Regions from separate parts of the Streptomyces sp. NPDC020731 genome, predicted to be linked through region 2. Evidence: riboswitches for the same ligand, from Rfam matches in the RefSeq annotation. Region 2 holds a riboswitch; each other region holds the start of a gene.
The links. A riboswitch is a leader RNA that binds a small molecule or an ion and turns the genes downstream of it on or off. The one in region 2 is predicted to bind cobalamin.
Positions count from the first base shown of each region.

Region 1 (4,720 bases), on a different contig from region 2:
CCAGAGCCACCAGGCGCCGGGGTGGAGTTGGGAGCGGTGCCGTTGGTCGTGCCCGGGGGTCGGTTGCTCTGCCGGCGCTTGCCGGGTGCCTCCCCCGCTCTCGGCTCCGCTCGAGCGGCACGACTGCCCGCGCTCACGTGGCACGGCGGCGTACCTGCCAGATCGCTGCTCCTCCGAGGAGGGCCACCACGGCGATTCCCGCTACCAGGCCGATCGACGGGCCCGAGCCGTCCGACCCGGTCTTCTTCTCTGCGGGAACGGGGGCCTCGTCCGCCGAGACCTGTTCCCCGCAGCCCGTCTTCGGGTAGCCCGCTATCGCGCACAGCAGGGCGTTGGTGTCGTAGCGGAGGGGTTTGGCGACCGAGGCCAGGGCCTCGGCCGTGGTGGCGTCCTCGGGGACCCGGGCGCACGCCGTGCGGCCGGCCGGCGGGGTTTCGCCGGAGGGGGCGTCGGTGGGGGTGCCGAAGTCGATGACCAGGGCCACGCGTTTCCTGCCGTCGGCAGCCGGGGTCTTCGCGCAGATGGTGTCGAAGTCGGCGGTGCCGCGGGGCTTCACCGCGTCGGCCGAGTTCTCGCTGACGGAGAAGCGGAAGCCGTGGACGTCGCCGTCGGCGGGGCGGGCGAGGGACGGGCCCTGGTTGGCGTACGTCCATGCCGTGCCGTCCTGCTCCCAGAACGACCAGTAGCGGTAGCCGGCGGCCTCCGCCCGGCCCGCGCCCGCCGGCAGGGGCAGGAGCGCGGCCAGGAACAGTACGGCGGCCCGGCGGATCACGGCTGCTGCCGCTTCGTACGGCCGCTGATCAGGAAGCCGATGCCGATGCCGGCGACCAGGCAGACACCGACGAACCACCAGACACTGAGGCCGGAGTCCGACTCGGCCTTGTCGTTCTTCTCGTCGCTCTTCGCCTCGGTCGTCTTCTCCGGGGCGGCCGGACCCGTCGCGCCCAGCTGCTTCACCAGGTCCGCGCCGCCGAAGTCGCGCGGGTCGGCGCCGGTCGCGTGGGCGGCGAAGATCAACTGGGCGTAGGCGGCGGGGCCGCTCTGTGCCGCCCAGTCGGCGGCGTTCTTCTCCAGCCAGGTCAGGGACTTCCCGGCCTGCTCGCCGGCGCCCTGCGCGGCGAGCGCGACCACCGCGTCGGCGGTGTTGCCGTAGTCGGGCTGGTCCTCGGCGCCGGCGAGGGCGGAGGTGAGGTGGCCGTCCTCGGCGAGGGCGTCCGTGAGGTACGCGGCACCGTTGGCGGCGGCCTGCCCGGGGTCGCCTGCCTTCTCGCACGACGCTTCCCCGGTACCGTCCTCGCCGGGCTCGACGACCAGGCCCGCACCGAGCGAGCCGAGCACGCCCGCCGCCGTCGCGTCCGCGTTGGCGACCAGCTCGCCCTTCTTGTCAGGCTGGAAGGCGAAGGCGCCCGCGCCGTCGCCCTCGCAGGGGAGCGCCAGCTTCAGCAGGGCGTCGTAGGGGGACCTGCCGTCCTTCTTCACCTCGGCCGGCTTCTCACCGGCGGCCGCGAGGGCGCCGATGACGACGGAGGTGGAGTTGGTGTCGCTGGCGCCGCCCGCCGTGTAGCCCCAGCCGCCGTCCTTGTTCTGCGCGGACTTCAGCCAGTCGACGGCCTTCTTCGTGACGTCGTCGTGTCCGCCGAGCGCGGCGAGGGCCTGGACGGCGGCGGAGGTCTGGTTGGTGTCGACCATCGTCTTCGCGTCGCACGCCTTGGTGGTGTCGGCGCGGTACGGGGCGAAGGAGCCGTCGGCACACTGCTGCCCGGTGAGCCAGTCGACGGCCGCCTTCGACGGCTCGACGCCGGCCGTGTGCTGCGCGAGCAGGGCGAGCGACTGGCGCCAGACGCCGTCGTACTGCGGGTCGCTGTCGCCGTACAGGGCGGAGGGGAGCGCCGTGGACGGCGCCGGGGACGGGGTGGCGTCGGCGGCGGCCGGAGTGGCAGCGCCGATCACGGCGACGGCGGCCAGGACCGCTGCGCTGCGGCGAACATTCATGATCGGCGGGTGCCTTCCCTGCGGAGGGCCGGGCAGCGCGGGACACCCCGGCGGCTCGGCTCCGTATGCCTCGACGGTGCCGTGCCCGGCGGAGCGCCGGGCACGTGAGCCGGTCACGAACCGTGCGGGGCAGTCCGGCTCACCGCCTCGGGGGCGGCTTACGGTTGCGGGTCAGCGCCGGAATTGCACCGGCTTCCCCCCGTACGGTGTGATGACGACGCCGACACTCTACCCGCCCGTAGGGAAGGGGCCGGGGGGTGGCTTCGGTGAGCGGGGTCACGTCGGCCGGGAGACGCGCACCGCACCCGCACCCCCGGCAAGGGGAGTACGGGTGCGGGTGGGCCGGGTCAGGAAGCCGTGCAGGCGCCGACCTGCGGCGGGGGCGAGGCGCCGCCGCTCACGGTGAAGCCGAAACTGGTCGAGGCTCCGGCCGCGAGCGGGCCGTTCCAACTGGGGCGCACCGTCATGACGTTGCCGCTGCTGTCCCAGGTGGGTGAGCCGTTCCAGACGGAGAGGACCTTCTGCGGGGACGTCATGGTGACGTTCACGCTCCAGCCGGTGATCGGCGAGCTGCCGGCCGTGATCGTCACCTTGCCGTTGTACCCGCTGCCCCACTGCTCCGCCGTGGTGTAGGTGGCGGTGCAGCCCGCGCCGGGGGTGCCCGGGTCGTCGGGGTCGTCCGGGTCGTCGGGGTCGGTGGTGCCACCCAGGGCGCTCAGGGCCGCGTCGTAGGCGGGCTTCTTGTTGTAGTTGTCGTCGAACAGCAGGGGGGTGCCGCTCGACCGCCACGAGTACTTGTCCGGGATGCCCCACACCGTGATGCCGGTGCATCGCGTCACCGCGAGGCAGGCCCGTACGACGTTGCCGTAGTCGGTGGCCTGGGCCTGGCCCGAGCCCTCGATGTCCAGCTCGGTGATCTGCACGTCGACCCCGAGGTCGGCGAAGCGCTGGAGGTTGGCCCGGTAGTCGGCGGGGACGGGGGAGTTGGGGTTGAAGTGGGACTGGAAGCCGACGCAGTCGATCGGCACACCGCGGGACTTGAAGTCCTTGACCATGGCGTAGACCGCGTTGCTCTTCGCGTTGACGCCGTCGGTGTTGTAGTCGTTGTAGCAGAGCTTGGCGTTCGGGTCGGTCGCGCGGGCCGTGCGGAAGGCCTCCTCGATGAAGCCGTTGCCGAGCTTGTCCTGGAAGGGCGAGCTGCGCCGGGCGCCGCTGCTTCCGTCCTGGAACGCCTCGTTGACCACGTCCCAGGAGTGGATCTCGCCCTTGTAGTGGGTCATGACCTGGGTGATGTGGTTGTTCATGGCCGACCGGAGGTCGGTCGCGCCCAGTCCGGAGACCCAGCTCGGCAGCTGGGAGTGCCAGACCAGGGTGTGGCCGCGGACGTCCATGCCCTGACTCCGGGCGTGGTTCACGATCTGGTCGGCGCGGCTGAAGCTGAAGGAGCCGCGGCTCGGCTCGACGGCGTCCCACTTCATCTCGTTCTCGGGTGTCACCGAGTTGAACTCGCGGTCGAGCGTGGCGGCGTACTGCGCCTCGCCGAGGTGGTTCGCGGCGACGGCGGCACCGAAGTAGCGGCCCTTCTCGGTCGCCGCCGCGCCCAGGGTGTCGGCGGCGTGGGCGGTGGTCTGGGGGAGTGCGGCGAGCGCGGTGACGGTGAGCAGGGCGGTGGTGGTGGCGCCGAGGGCGGCGCGCAGTCGGCCGCGTGCGGGGCCGTCGCCTCCGGCTCTCGTTCTCGTTCGCTTTTCGATCATGCGCATGTCATCCCTTCTCCGGTGGGTCCCGTGCTGCGGGTGGGCGGGATTGCTGCTGTACGGTCGAACGAAAGTTTCGGACTCGGCTCCGAATTTCTGCGGAGACGATACGGGTCGCCGGAGAGGTGGTCAATCATTCGCACACGAGGAAGTCATCGACGCGTGAGGGTCCGTACAGGGGGAGCCCGCTACCAGCATTAACGGAAAAGCGGCGAAAGTTTCGACAGTGGCCGTCAGTGATCGTCGGTGCTCTTCGGGGCCGTCAGGTCCATCAGGCGGCACACCGTCTCTATGTCGACCTTGACCTGGGCGATGGAGGCACGGCCCGAGAGCCAGGTGATCAGGGTCGAGTGCCAGGTGTGCTCGATGACCCGGACGGCCGAGAGCTGCTCGGGCGTGGGATCGGTGAGCTCCATGGCGTCCAGGATGATCCTCGTGGTCTGCCGGGAGACCTGGTCGACCTCCGGGCTCACGCTGCGGTCCGCGAACGTCAGGGCGCGCACCATCGCGTCGGCCAGGTGCGGCTCCCGCTGGAGCGCGCGGAAGGCCCGCATCAGGGTCTCCGCGACCCGCTCGGCCGGGGTCGCACCGGCCGGCGGCTTCTTCCGCAGCGTGCCGTGCAGGGTCTCCAGCTGATCCTGCATGGTCGCGACCAGGAGATGGATCTTGGACGGGAAGTAGCGGTACAGCGTGCCGAGCGCCACCTGTGAGGACTCCGCGACCTCGCGCATCTGCACCGCGTCGAATCCTCCCCGGCCGGCCAGCTGCGCGCACGCCCGCAGGATGCGGCGCCGGCGCGCCTCCTGGCGCTCGGTGAGCGGCGAGGCCGGGGTGGGCCGCGCGGTGCCGGCTCCCGTCGCCGCCGCCTTGCCCGCCCCGTCCGTCGTGGCTGCCCTGGCCGCCTTGCCCCTGTTGGCTTCCGTAGGCATGGGTCCCGTCCGTGACAGTCGGTGAGGGTGAATGATCAGACAGCA
Region 1 is NZ_JBIRTN010000001.1:369,112-373,831, forward strand. Features, by position in the region: gene ACH4VX_RS01685 (energy-coupling factor transporter transmembrane component T) at 1-144, opposite strand, end outside; gene ACH4VX_RS01690 (SCO2322 family protein) at 134-772, opposite strand; gene ACH4VX_RS01695 (prenyltransferase/squalene oxidase repeat-containing protein) at 769-1,992, opposite strand; cobalamin riboswitch at 2,099-2,237, opposite strand; gene ACH4VX_RS01700 (endo-1,4-beta-xylanase) at 2,340-3,752, opposite strand; gene ACH4VX_RS01705 (TetR family transcriptional regulator) at 3,980-4,675, opposite strand.
Region 1: linked by a shared signal. The riboswitch ahead of ACH4VX_RS01695 (prenyltransferase/squalene oxidase repeat-containing protein) and the one ahead of ACH4VX_RS18820 (FecCD family ABC transporter permease) in region 2 are both predicted to bind cobalamin.

Region 2 (4,720 bases):
GCTGACCGACAACATCCCCTACCGCGAACTCGGCGGCGACTACTTCGCCCAGCACGACCCCGAACGAGCCACCCGCCGCGCGATCAACGCCCTCAACCAGCTCGGTTACACCGTCACCCTCAACCCGATTGAGGGCGCAGCCTGACCATCGCACAGCCCGGACACTCGGCGGCCCACTGAGACCACCGGGCATCCAGCCATGCGCACACCCACCCTGACCTGTTCTATACCGGGACATCTGACGCGGCGGTACCTGTGGGACTTCTCCGGGAGGGACCTTGCGGCCGTAACGGCCGCTCCGGCCGCGGGCGCCCGCGCGTGGCCAAAAGCGCGCGTGCCTGCGGAGCGTGGACCCGGGGTCCGGGTGTCCGAGGCACTGCCGGCCTCAGGAACCGAGGCTCCTCAGGTCCGCCGCGAGTGAGCTGACGGCCGCGGGGTTGCGCGGGCTCTCGACGAGGTCGGCGTAGTCGAGAGTGACGATCCGGTCGTTCTTGACGGCGGAGACGTTCGCGAGCGGCTCGTAGGACGTGAGGAACTTCCGCTTCTGTTCCGCGGTGACGTCCCCGTAGTCGTTGATCACGATGACCTCGGGGTCGCGGGCGACGACCGTCTCCCAGCCCACGGTGGTCCAGCTGTCCTGGAGGTCCTTCATGACGTGGTCGCCGCCGGCCTTGGTGATGATGTCGTGGGGCCCCGCGAAGACGCCGGACGTGAACGGCTTGTCCTCCCCGCTGTCGTAGAGGAACACCCGCGGCCGGTCGGCGCCCTTCGGAGCCTTCGCCTGTGCGTCGGCCACCTGCTCGCGGAACTCGGTGACGAGGGTTTCGGCCCTGTCCTCGACGTCGAACACCCTGCCCAGGTTCCGCAGGTCCGTGTACAGCGCGTCGAGCGGCGCCATCACGCCGCGGGCCTTGCCCTGTCCGTTGCGGCACGACTCGCTGAGCAGGTACGAGTCGATGCCGACGCGTCGCAGCGCGGCGGGCGTGAAGCCCTCGCCCTCGTTGAAGCCGTAGTTCCAGCCCGCGAAGACCAGGTCGGCACGGGCGTCCAGGACCAGTTCCTTGTTGATCCGGTCCTTCGAGAGCCACGTGGTCCTCCGGTAGCCGTCCTTCCACGGCACCGTCGTGAGGTCGCCCTTGTCGTCGGGCATGACGTATCCGGCCATGTGCTCCTCCAGGCCGAGGGCGAACATGATCTCGGTGATGCCGACGTCGTTGGTGACCACGCGCCGCGGGGCCCTGTCGAAGGTCTTCTTCTCGCCGCAGTTCTCGACCGTGACCGGATAGTGGCTGCCGGACGCGCGGGCGCCGTCCCCCTTCCCCTCCTCCGGGGAGACGTCCGCACCGCAGCCGGTGACGGCGCAGGCCAGGACGAGAGCGAGGGCGGCGGGGCGTACGGGGCGGGGCATGGTGACGGTGACTCCTTCGAGGACGGACCGGGGTGGACGGACTACCGGGAGGGAAGACGGTCGAAGAGCAGTTGGACCGCGCCCGTCTCCGGGTGGGGGACACGGTGCGCCCGGACGCCGAAGACGTCGGCCAGCAGGGCGGGGGTGAGAACGTCGTGGGGGGCGCCGGAAGCGACGATCCGGCCGCCGTCGATGACGTGCAGGACGTCGCAGTGGAGCGCGGCGAGGTTGAGGTCGTGCAGCGCGGTGAGCACGGTCAGCCCACTGGTCCGCACCAGGGACAGGACCTCCAGCTGCTGCGCGATGTCCAGGTGGTTGGTGGGCTCGTCCAGCACCAGGACCTGTGGTTGTTGTGCGAGCGCGCGGGCGATCAGGACCCGTTGTCTCTCACCGCCGGAGAGTGTGAGGAAGCCCCGGTCGGCCAGATGGCCGGCACCGACTCCTTCCAGCGCGGCGGCACACGTACGCCGGTCCTCGTCGGTCTCCCGGGCCACCGCCCCCTGGTGCGGCAGTCTGCCCATAGCCACGACCTCGGCCACCGTGAAGTCGAACTCCGCGACCGCTTCCTGCGGAAGAGCGGCGAGCCGACGCGCGCTGTCGCGCGTGTTCATGGCCAGCAGGTCGTCGCCGCCGAGACGTACCGCACCGGCCGTGGGACGCAGGGCCCGGTAGACGCACCGCAACAGGGTGGACTTACCACTGCCGTTGGGCCCGACGAGCCCCACGACCTGTCCGCTGCCCGCCCGCAGCGAGGCGTCCCGCACCACCCGCACCCCGGAGATCTCCACGGTCACCGTGTCGATGTCGACCTGCATCACACGCCTCCGAAGGTGTAGGTACGGCGGCGCATGAGCAGGACGAAGCACGGCACACCGATCGCCGCCGTCAGTACGCCCAGCGGCAGTTCGGCCGGGGCGAGCACCACGCGCGACAGGATGTCGACCCAGATCAGCAGCACGGCACCGGCCGGCGGGGCCACCGCCAGCAGCCGGCGGTGGTCCGCCCCGACCAGCATCCGGGCGGCGTGCGGCACCATCAGGCCCACGAAGCCGATCGCCCCGCTCACCGCGACCACCGCCCCGGTGACGGCGGCGGTCGTCAGGAAGAGTTCCCTGCGCAGCCGCCCGGGGTCCACACCCAGCGCGGCGGCGGTCTCGTCGCCCATCGCGAGGGCGTTCAGGCGCCGGGCCGACCAGCCGAGGTGGACGAGGCCGCCGAGCACCGCGCCCGCGGCGATCGGTACGGAGGACCAACTCGCACCACCCAGACTGCCGAGCAGCCACATCACCGCGGACCGGGCCGCTTCGCCGTGCTCGGCGGCGAACACCATGAACGTGGTCACGGCCGAGAAGCCGTAGTACATCGCGGTGCCGGTCAGCACGAGCCGGAGCGGCGTCAGCCCTCGCGGGGTCCGGGCGATCGCGTACACCAGCGTCATGGCCGCGAGCGCGGAGAGGAACGCCGCCGTGGACAGCGCCCAGACACCGAGCGCGCCGAAGGCGCCGAAGATGAGCACGGCGTTGGCTCCGACGGCCGCGCCGGAGGAGATACCGAGGACGAACGGGTCCGCGAGCGCGTTGCGGACCATGGCCTGGACGGCGACGCCCACGGCCGCCAGACCGGCGCCGACGACCGCGGCCAGCACGGCGCGCGGGAAGCGCAGTTCCCACACGATGGTGTAGGAGGAGACCTCGTCCGGGGCTATGGACCCGCCGGTCAGCCCCGCCCAGAGGTAGTACAGCGCCTCGCTCCACGAGAGTCCCGATGCCCCGATGCCCGCCCCGCAGGCCAGGGAGACGGGGAGCGCGACGCACAGGCCGGTCACGAGCAGGGGCAACGGGACGCGCCGGGGCGGTGGGGGCCCGCTGCTCGTGGTGCGCTGCGGTACGGCGGGTACGGGGTCGCGGAGCGTGGCCACCGGCGGATCTCTTTCGCCTCGGGCCGTGCGCCTGCGTGATCGAAGGAGCGGGCCCGGGCGCCGGGCGCCGTGCACAGCACCTCTCGCAGTCCACGGCGATCGACAGGAGCTTCACCACCGCGGGTGATCGGGCTCACGGAACCCTGTACGGGATTCCGCCTACCGTTGCGGGTCAGCGCCGGACTTCGACCGGACTTCCCCCACGAGGCACTTGCAGCTTAGCGCCAGTCCCGCGCCTCCACTCCACGGGGAAGGCGCGGGGGACGCGCCGGCACCGCGGCCCGGCCCTCGTCGCGGGATCGTCGCAGCCCTGCTTGCCGAGTCGCACGGCGCGACCGCTCTCCCGGCACGCTCTGGACGGCACCGCCCTCGGGCCGGTGGGAGAGGTGGTCGAGAAGCTCCTCGAGGCGGGTCACCGTCTGCTCGGCCGTGGCTCGCGGTACCACGACCCCGCAGGGCGAGCACGCCGGTCACCAGCGGCGTGACCACGTCCCTCGCCTCGGGCGAAGTGCCCTGTGTGTCATGTGTCGACGGCCCACGGCGGCGGGCGTTCGCGCAGGCGGGGCACGCCCGGACGGCCGTGGTCCAGGTGCTCGTGACGTGATCGGTCCATCATCACGTGGTCGAGCCCGCCCGGCCACCCGGCTTCCGGTCACGTAGTGCCCGCTCACCGTCCGCACGGCTCCGGATTGGGCGGAGGAACAGATCTGCGCCCGGGGCGGGCAGGTGTGCGCATGTGTCTGATTGACTCCGCGCCCACCCCCACACCCGTACTCGCACCCCTCCCGGGTGCCGGACCGACGTGAGCGGAGCCGCCCCCATGTCCTTCGGACCGCAGCCCTGGCACGGGCCGCCGCACCATGACGAGCCCGCGGCCGGCGCACGGCCGCCGGTGGAGCACGAGCGAGGTGACGCCCAGGAGGCGGCGCGACTGGCCGTCGGGCTGCGGCTCGGCCTCCGGATCGCCGTCGTCTGGCTGCTCTACGTGCTGCCCGCCGCCCTCGTACCGGCCGCGTACGGCACACGGATCGCCGGGCCGGTGAGCCTCGGCGTGATCCTGGCCGTGGTCCCCTTCGCCGTCGGTGTGCACGCGCTGGTGGTGTACGGGCGGCGGGTCGACCGGCTCGAACAGCGGCCGGGCGCCCGGAGGTGGTCGTGACCACGCTGCTCGATCCCTCGTCCCGGTCCCTCGTCTTCGCCGTGTTCTCGGTGTTCGTCGTGGTCTGCCTGATGCTGTGCGTCGTCACCGGCGCCGACGAGGACGACCGGGCTCTCGTACGGTCCGACAGCCGCCGGCTGCGCTCCTGGCAGCAGGGCATCGCGATGGGCGGCGACACCACCACGGTCGCGACGGTCACCGTACTGGTGGGCATGGTCGCCACGTCCGGCTTCGA
Region 2 is NZ_JBIRTN010000011.1:107,159-111,878, forward strand. Features, by position in the region: gene ACH4VX_RS18805 (transposase) at 1-145, shown strand, start outside; gene ACH4VX_RS18810 (ABC transporter substrate-binding protein) at 386-1,408, opposite strand; gene ACH4VX_RS18815 (ABC transporter ATP-binding protein) at 1,450-2,223, opposite strand; gene ACH4VX_RS18820 (FecCD family ABC transporter permease) at 2,223-3,326, opposite strand; cobalamin riboswitch at 3,427-3,568, opposite strand; gene ACH4VX_RS18825 (hypothetical protein) at 4,147-4,485, shown strand; gene ACH4VX_RS18830 (transporter) at 4,482-4,720, shown strand, end outside.

Region 3 (4,720 bases), on a different contig from region 2:
GACAACAACAACACAGTGCTCATGCGGGCGCTCCCGGTGGAATGAAAGGCAGTCCTTGCGGCGCGCCGGACTCGATGAGCCGCCACAGCGCGTCCGTGTCCGCGTGCTGTTCGATCAGATCGCCGAGCCGGTCGAGCTGCTCCTCGCGCAGCGCGGCGAACGAGGTGTCGGGGGCCGGCACGAAGCGGCGGCCCGCGGCGGCGGCCACCTTGCGCAGGAAGGCCCGCCGGAAACCGTCCGACTCCAGCGAGCCGTGCCAGTGCGTGCCCCAGGTCTTGCCGACCCGGCAGCCGTCCAGGCTGTTCCCGTGGTCATCGGAGATGAACGTCTCTCCCCCCAGCACCTCGGCGATCCCGTGATGGATCTCGTACCCCTCGACGGGCTCCCCGAGGGCCTCCCCGACGGGCCGTGCGAGCGTCTTCTCGCGGGCGAACCGTACCCGCACGGGCAGGATCCCGAGCCCGTCGACCCGCCCCCGCCGGCTCTCGACGTCGTCCTCGATGGACTGCCCGAGGACCTGGAAGCCCCCGCAGATCCCGAGCACGGGCCGACCCTCGGCCGCCCGCCGCCTCAGCGCGTCCGCGAGCCCGCGCTCCCGCAGCCACTCCAGCGCCCGTACGGTCCCGCGGGTGCCGGGCACGACCACGAGGTCGGCGTCGGCCAGTTCCTCGGGACGGTCCACGAACCGCACCACGACGCCCGGTTCGGCGGCGAGCGCGTCCATGTCGGTGAAGTTGGACATCAGCGGCACCGCGCACACGGCGACCCGCAGCACGTCCTCGCCGACCGGCGCGGCCACCGTGGACTCCCGTACGGCGCCCCGCAAGGACACCCGGAGTCCGTCCTCCTCGTCGATGCCGAGCCCGTGCCGGAACGGCAGCACGCCGTACGTCCGCCGCCCGGTCAGGCCGTGCAGCATGTCCAGGCCCGGTTCCAGCAGCGACACGTCGCCCCGGAACTTGTTCACCAGGAACCCGGCGACGAGCTCCTGGTCCTCGGGGGAGAGCAGCGCGACGGTGCCGAAGAAGGACGCGAAGACACCGCCCCGGTCGATGTCGCCGACCACCAGGACCGGCAGCCCGGCGCCCCGGGCGATCCCCATGTTCACGATGTCGGTGCGCCGCAGATTGATCTCGGCCGGGCTGCCGGCCCCCTCACAGATCACCGCGTCATACGTGCCCCGCAACTGCTCCAGACAGTCCAGCACCGTGCCCAGCAGCCGCTGCTGCCGCCCGCCGTGGTACCCGCGCGCGCTCAGCTCGCCGACCGGCTTGCCCAGCAGCACCACCTGGCTGGACCGCTCGCCGCCCGGCTTGAGCAGCACCGGGTTCATCAGCGCCGTCGGCTCGACGCGGCAGGCCTGGGCCTGCATGGCCTGCGCCCGCCCGATCTCCGCACCCTCCCGCGTCACGAACGAGTTCAGCGACATGTTCTGCGCCTTGAACGGCGCGACCTTGACGCCCTGCCGCACCAGCCACCGGCAGATCCCGGCGGTCACCACGCTCTTGCCGGCGTCCGAGGTGGTCCCGGCGACCAGCAGCCCTCCACCGCTCACGATGCACGTCCCTTCATGACGCTCCGCGCGGCGGCACCGACCCCGAGCGCGAGCCAGCCGACCCGCCGTGAGAGCCGTACCGCCCGGTCGATGTCGGCCACGGCGACGGCGCGCCCGCCGCCGTTGAGGACGGGCCGGTGCTCGACCCGCCCGCCGTAGGAGAGGGTCCCGCCGAGCCGTACGCCGAGCGCGCCCGCGAAGGACGCCTCGACCGGCCCGGCGTTGGGGCTCGGATGCCCGGCCGCGTCCGCGCGCCACGCCCGCGCGGCCCCGCGCGGGTCCGGTCCCGCGAGCGCGGCGAGTACGGCGGTCAGCCGCGCCCCGGGCCACCCGGCGACGTCGTCGAGGCGGGCGGAGGCCCAGCCGTAGCGGCGGTGGCGGGGGGACTTGTGGCCGACCATCGCGTCCAGCGTGTTGACGGCCCGGAACCCGAGGAGGCCCGGCACCCCGGCGACGGCGCCCCACACCAGGGCGCCCACCACGGCGTCGGAGGTGTTCTCGGCGACGGACTCGACCACCGCGCGGGCGATCCCGTCGGCGTCCAGCGCCTGCGGGTCCCGGCCGCACAGGTGCGGCAGCCGTGCCCGGGCCGCCTCGACGTCCCCGGCCTCCAGCGCCCGTCCGACGGCGCGGGCCTCACGGGCCAGCGAGGTCCCGCCGACGACGGCCCAGGTGGCGACACCGGTCAGGGCGGCGGAGGCGGCGGGGGAGGAGCGTACACAGCGGGAGGCGAGGCTTCCCAGGGCGACGGCCGAGCCGACGCACACGGCGGTGTGCACCGCGCCCCGGCCCCGGTCGTCCCGCCACAGCACCCGTTCCACGGCAGCCGCGGCCCGCCCGAAAGCGGCGACCGGATGCCCCCGGCGGGGATCGCCGAGCAGCAGGTCGCCGAGGAGGCCGGCGGCGGCGCCGTACGCGAACACGCGATCGGCACCCATGGGTTCAGCCGGTGACGGATCCGGAGGGAGCGGCCCCGGAACGGGGTGGGGTGTCGCTGGTCGACCTCGGCAGGCAGCCGCGCATGGCGTTATGTCCTCACTCAGGGTGTCCACGCCCTGGTTCGACGAGACCGGCGGTGAGAGTTCCTGGCTCCCGGGGTGTTCACCCCGGTGACAGTGGCGGGACCGCGCCGGAATCGCACCGGCTTCCTCTCCTGCCGCCGTAGTGGCTGAGGCAGTCCACCACGGCCCCGGAAGGGCCGTCAACTTGCCGTTGACCTGCGAGGCTGAAGTGTGCTGAGGCCCACAGGGGGACTCCGGTGGGTGAACCGCGAGCGGGGGCGCGCACAGGCGAGCGGGCGGTGCGGGTGCCGAGGCTCCCGCACCGCCCGTCCGTATGGGCGTGGCCCGTGATCAGGCCATGATCAGATAGATGCCGTACCCCACCGCCGCCACGCACGCCGCGAAGCAGGCGTAGGCGCCGGTGACCGCCAGGGCCGCGGACTGGCCCTGCGCGGCGGCCCGCTCGCGGTGGGACAGGCCGTTGATGCCGAGGGTGAACAGGCCCACCAGGGCCACGGTGACCACGAGGCTGACGCCGAAGACGGAACCGAGGGCCGCCCAGTCGATCTTCATGGTGCTCTTCTTCCTTCGTACCGGGGCTACCGGGTCGCGGTCAGACGGTGGTCGGGGCCGCCGGGTCGGCGAGGGCCGGCGCCGGGATGGTGGCCGAGAGCTCCTCGGTCACGGTGCCCGTGGGAGGCGGGGTGACCGCGGCCATGGCCGCGGTGACCACACCGGCCGGCTCCTCGTCGGCGGCATCGGTGCCGTTGACGTTGGTGTGGTCGACGACCTCGCGCCGGGACAGCTTCCAGATCGCGGCACTGGAGGCGATCAGGAAGACGGCCACGAGGGCGGTGCCCCAGTCGCCGAAGCCGCAGACCCACTCGGCGAGCGCCGCGACCAGGGCCGCCGCCGGCAGCGTCAGACCCCAGGCGATGAACATCCGGGTGGCCGTCGACCAGCGGACGACACCGCCCTTGCGGCCCAGGCCCGCGCCCATCACGGAACCGGAAACGGAATGCGTGGTGGAGAGGGAGAAGCCGAGGTGCGAGGAGGCCAGGATGACCGTCGCGGCGCTGGTCTGGGCGGCGAAACCCTGCTGCGGCTGGAGATCGGTCAGGCCCTTGCCCATGGTGCGGATGATGCGCCAGCCGCCGAGGTAGGTGCCGAGCGCGATGGCGAGGCCCGCGGAGAGGATGACCCACAGCGGCGGGTCGGAGTCGGGGGTGACGGCACCGCCGGCGACCAGGGCGAGGGTGATGATGCCCATCGTCTTCTGGGCGTCGTTGGTGCCGTGGGCCAGGGAGACCAGGCCGGCGGAGGCGATCTGTCCGGCGCGGTAGCCCTTCTCGGAGGCCTTGCCGTCGGCCTTCCTGCCCAGGCGGTAGGTCAGCCGGGTGGCGAACATCGCGGCGACGCCGGCCACCAGCGGGGCGGCGATCGCGGGGAGCAGGACCTTGGTGACGAGGACGTCGCCGTGGACCGCGCCGAGACCGGCGGAGGCGACGGCGGCGCCGATCAGGCCGCCCATGAGGGCGTGCGAGGAACTGGACGGCAGACCGACCAGCCAGGTCAGGAGGTTCCAGAGGATCGCGCCGACCAACGCGGCGAAGATGACCTCGGGACGGATGCCGGCCTCGTCGACGAGGCCCTTGGAGATCGTGTTGGCGACCTCCACCGAGAGAAAGGCGCCCACAAGGTTCAGCACGGCGGACATGGCCACCGCGACCTTGGGTTTGAGTGCACCGGTCGAAATGGTCGTTGCCATCGCGTTCGCGGTGTCGTGGAAACCGTTCGTGAAATCGAACGCGAGTGCGGTTACCACCACAATCGCGAGGATCAGCGAGAAGCTTTCCATTTACCCAGGCAATCGTTCGAGGTCATTGGCTGGTCGAACGTAAGTAACCAGGATGAACGGAAGATGAACTGGAACGGGCATCGTGGTGACCGTAAGAGGGGGTGGAGGCTCCGCCGGATGGAGTGAGGCCGCCTGGCAGGATCACGGCATGACTGAGCAGCGGTGGGACGGGCGGGGGGCGCGGGGCAGGCGCGTGCGCGAGGAGGAGGCGCACGCCTGGGCGGAACTGGTCGGGACCGCGCGCCGGACCGTCGCCGACGGGCTCGTCGTCGGCACCTCCGGCAACGTCTCGGTGCGGGTCGGCGG
Region 3 is NZ_JBIRTN010000004.1:60,977-65,696, reverse strand. Features, by position in the region: gene cobN (cobaltochelatase subunit CobN) at 1-23, opposite strand, end outside; gene ACH4VX_RS07325 (cobyric acid synthase) at 20-1,555, opposite strand; gene ACH4VX_RS07320 (cobalamin biosynthesis protein) at 1,552-2,493, opposite strand; cobalamin riboswitch at 2,615-2,753, opposite strand; gene ACH4VX_RS07315 (hypothetical protein) at 2,908-3,129, opposite strand; gene ACH4VX_RS07310 (anion permease) at 3,170-4,414, opposite strand; gene ACH4VX_RS07305 (class II aldolase/adducin family protein) at 4,563-4,720, shown strand, end outside.
Region 3: linked by a shared signal. The riboswitch ahead of ACH4VX_RS07320 (cobalamin biosynthesis protein) and the one ahead of ACH4VX_RS18820 (FecCD family ABC transporter permease) in region 2 are both predicted to bind cobalamin.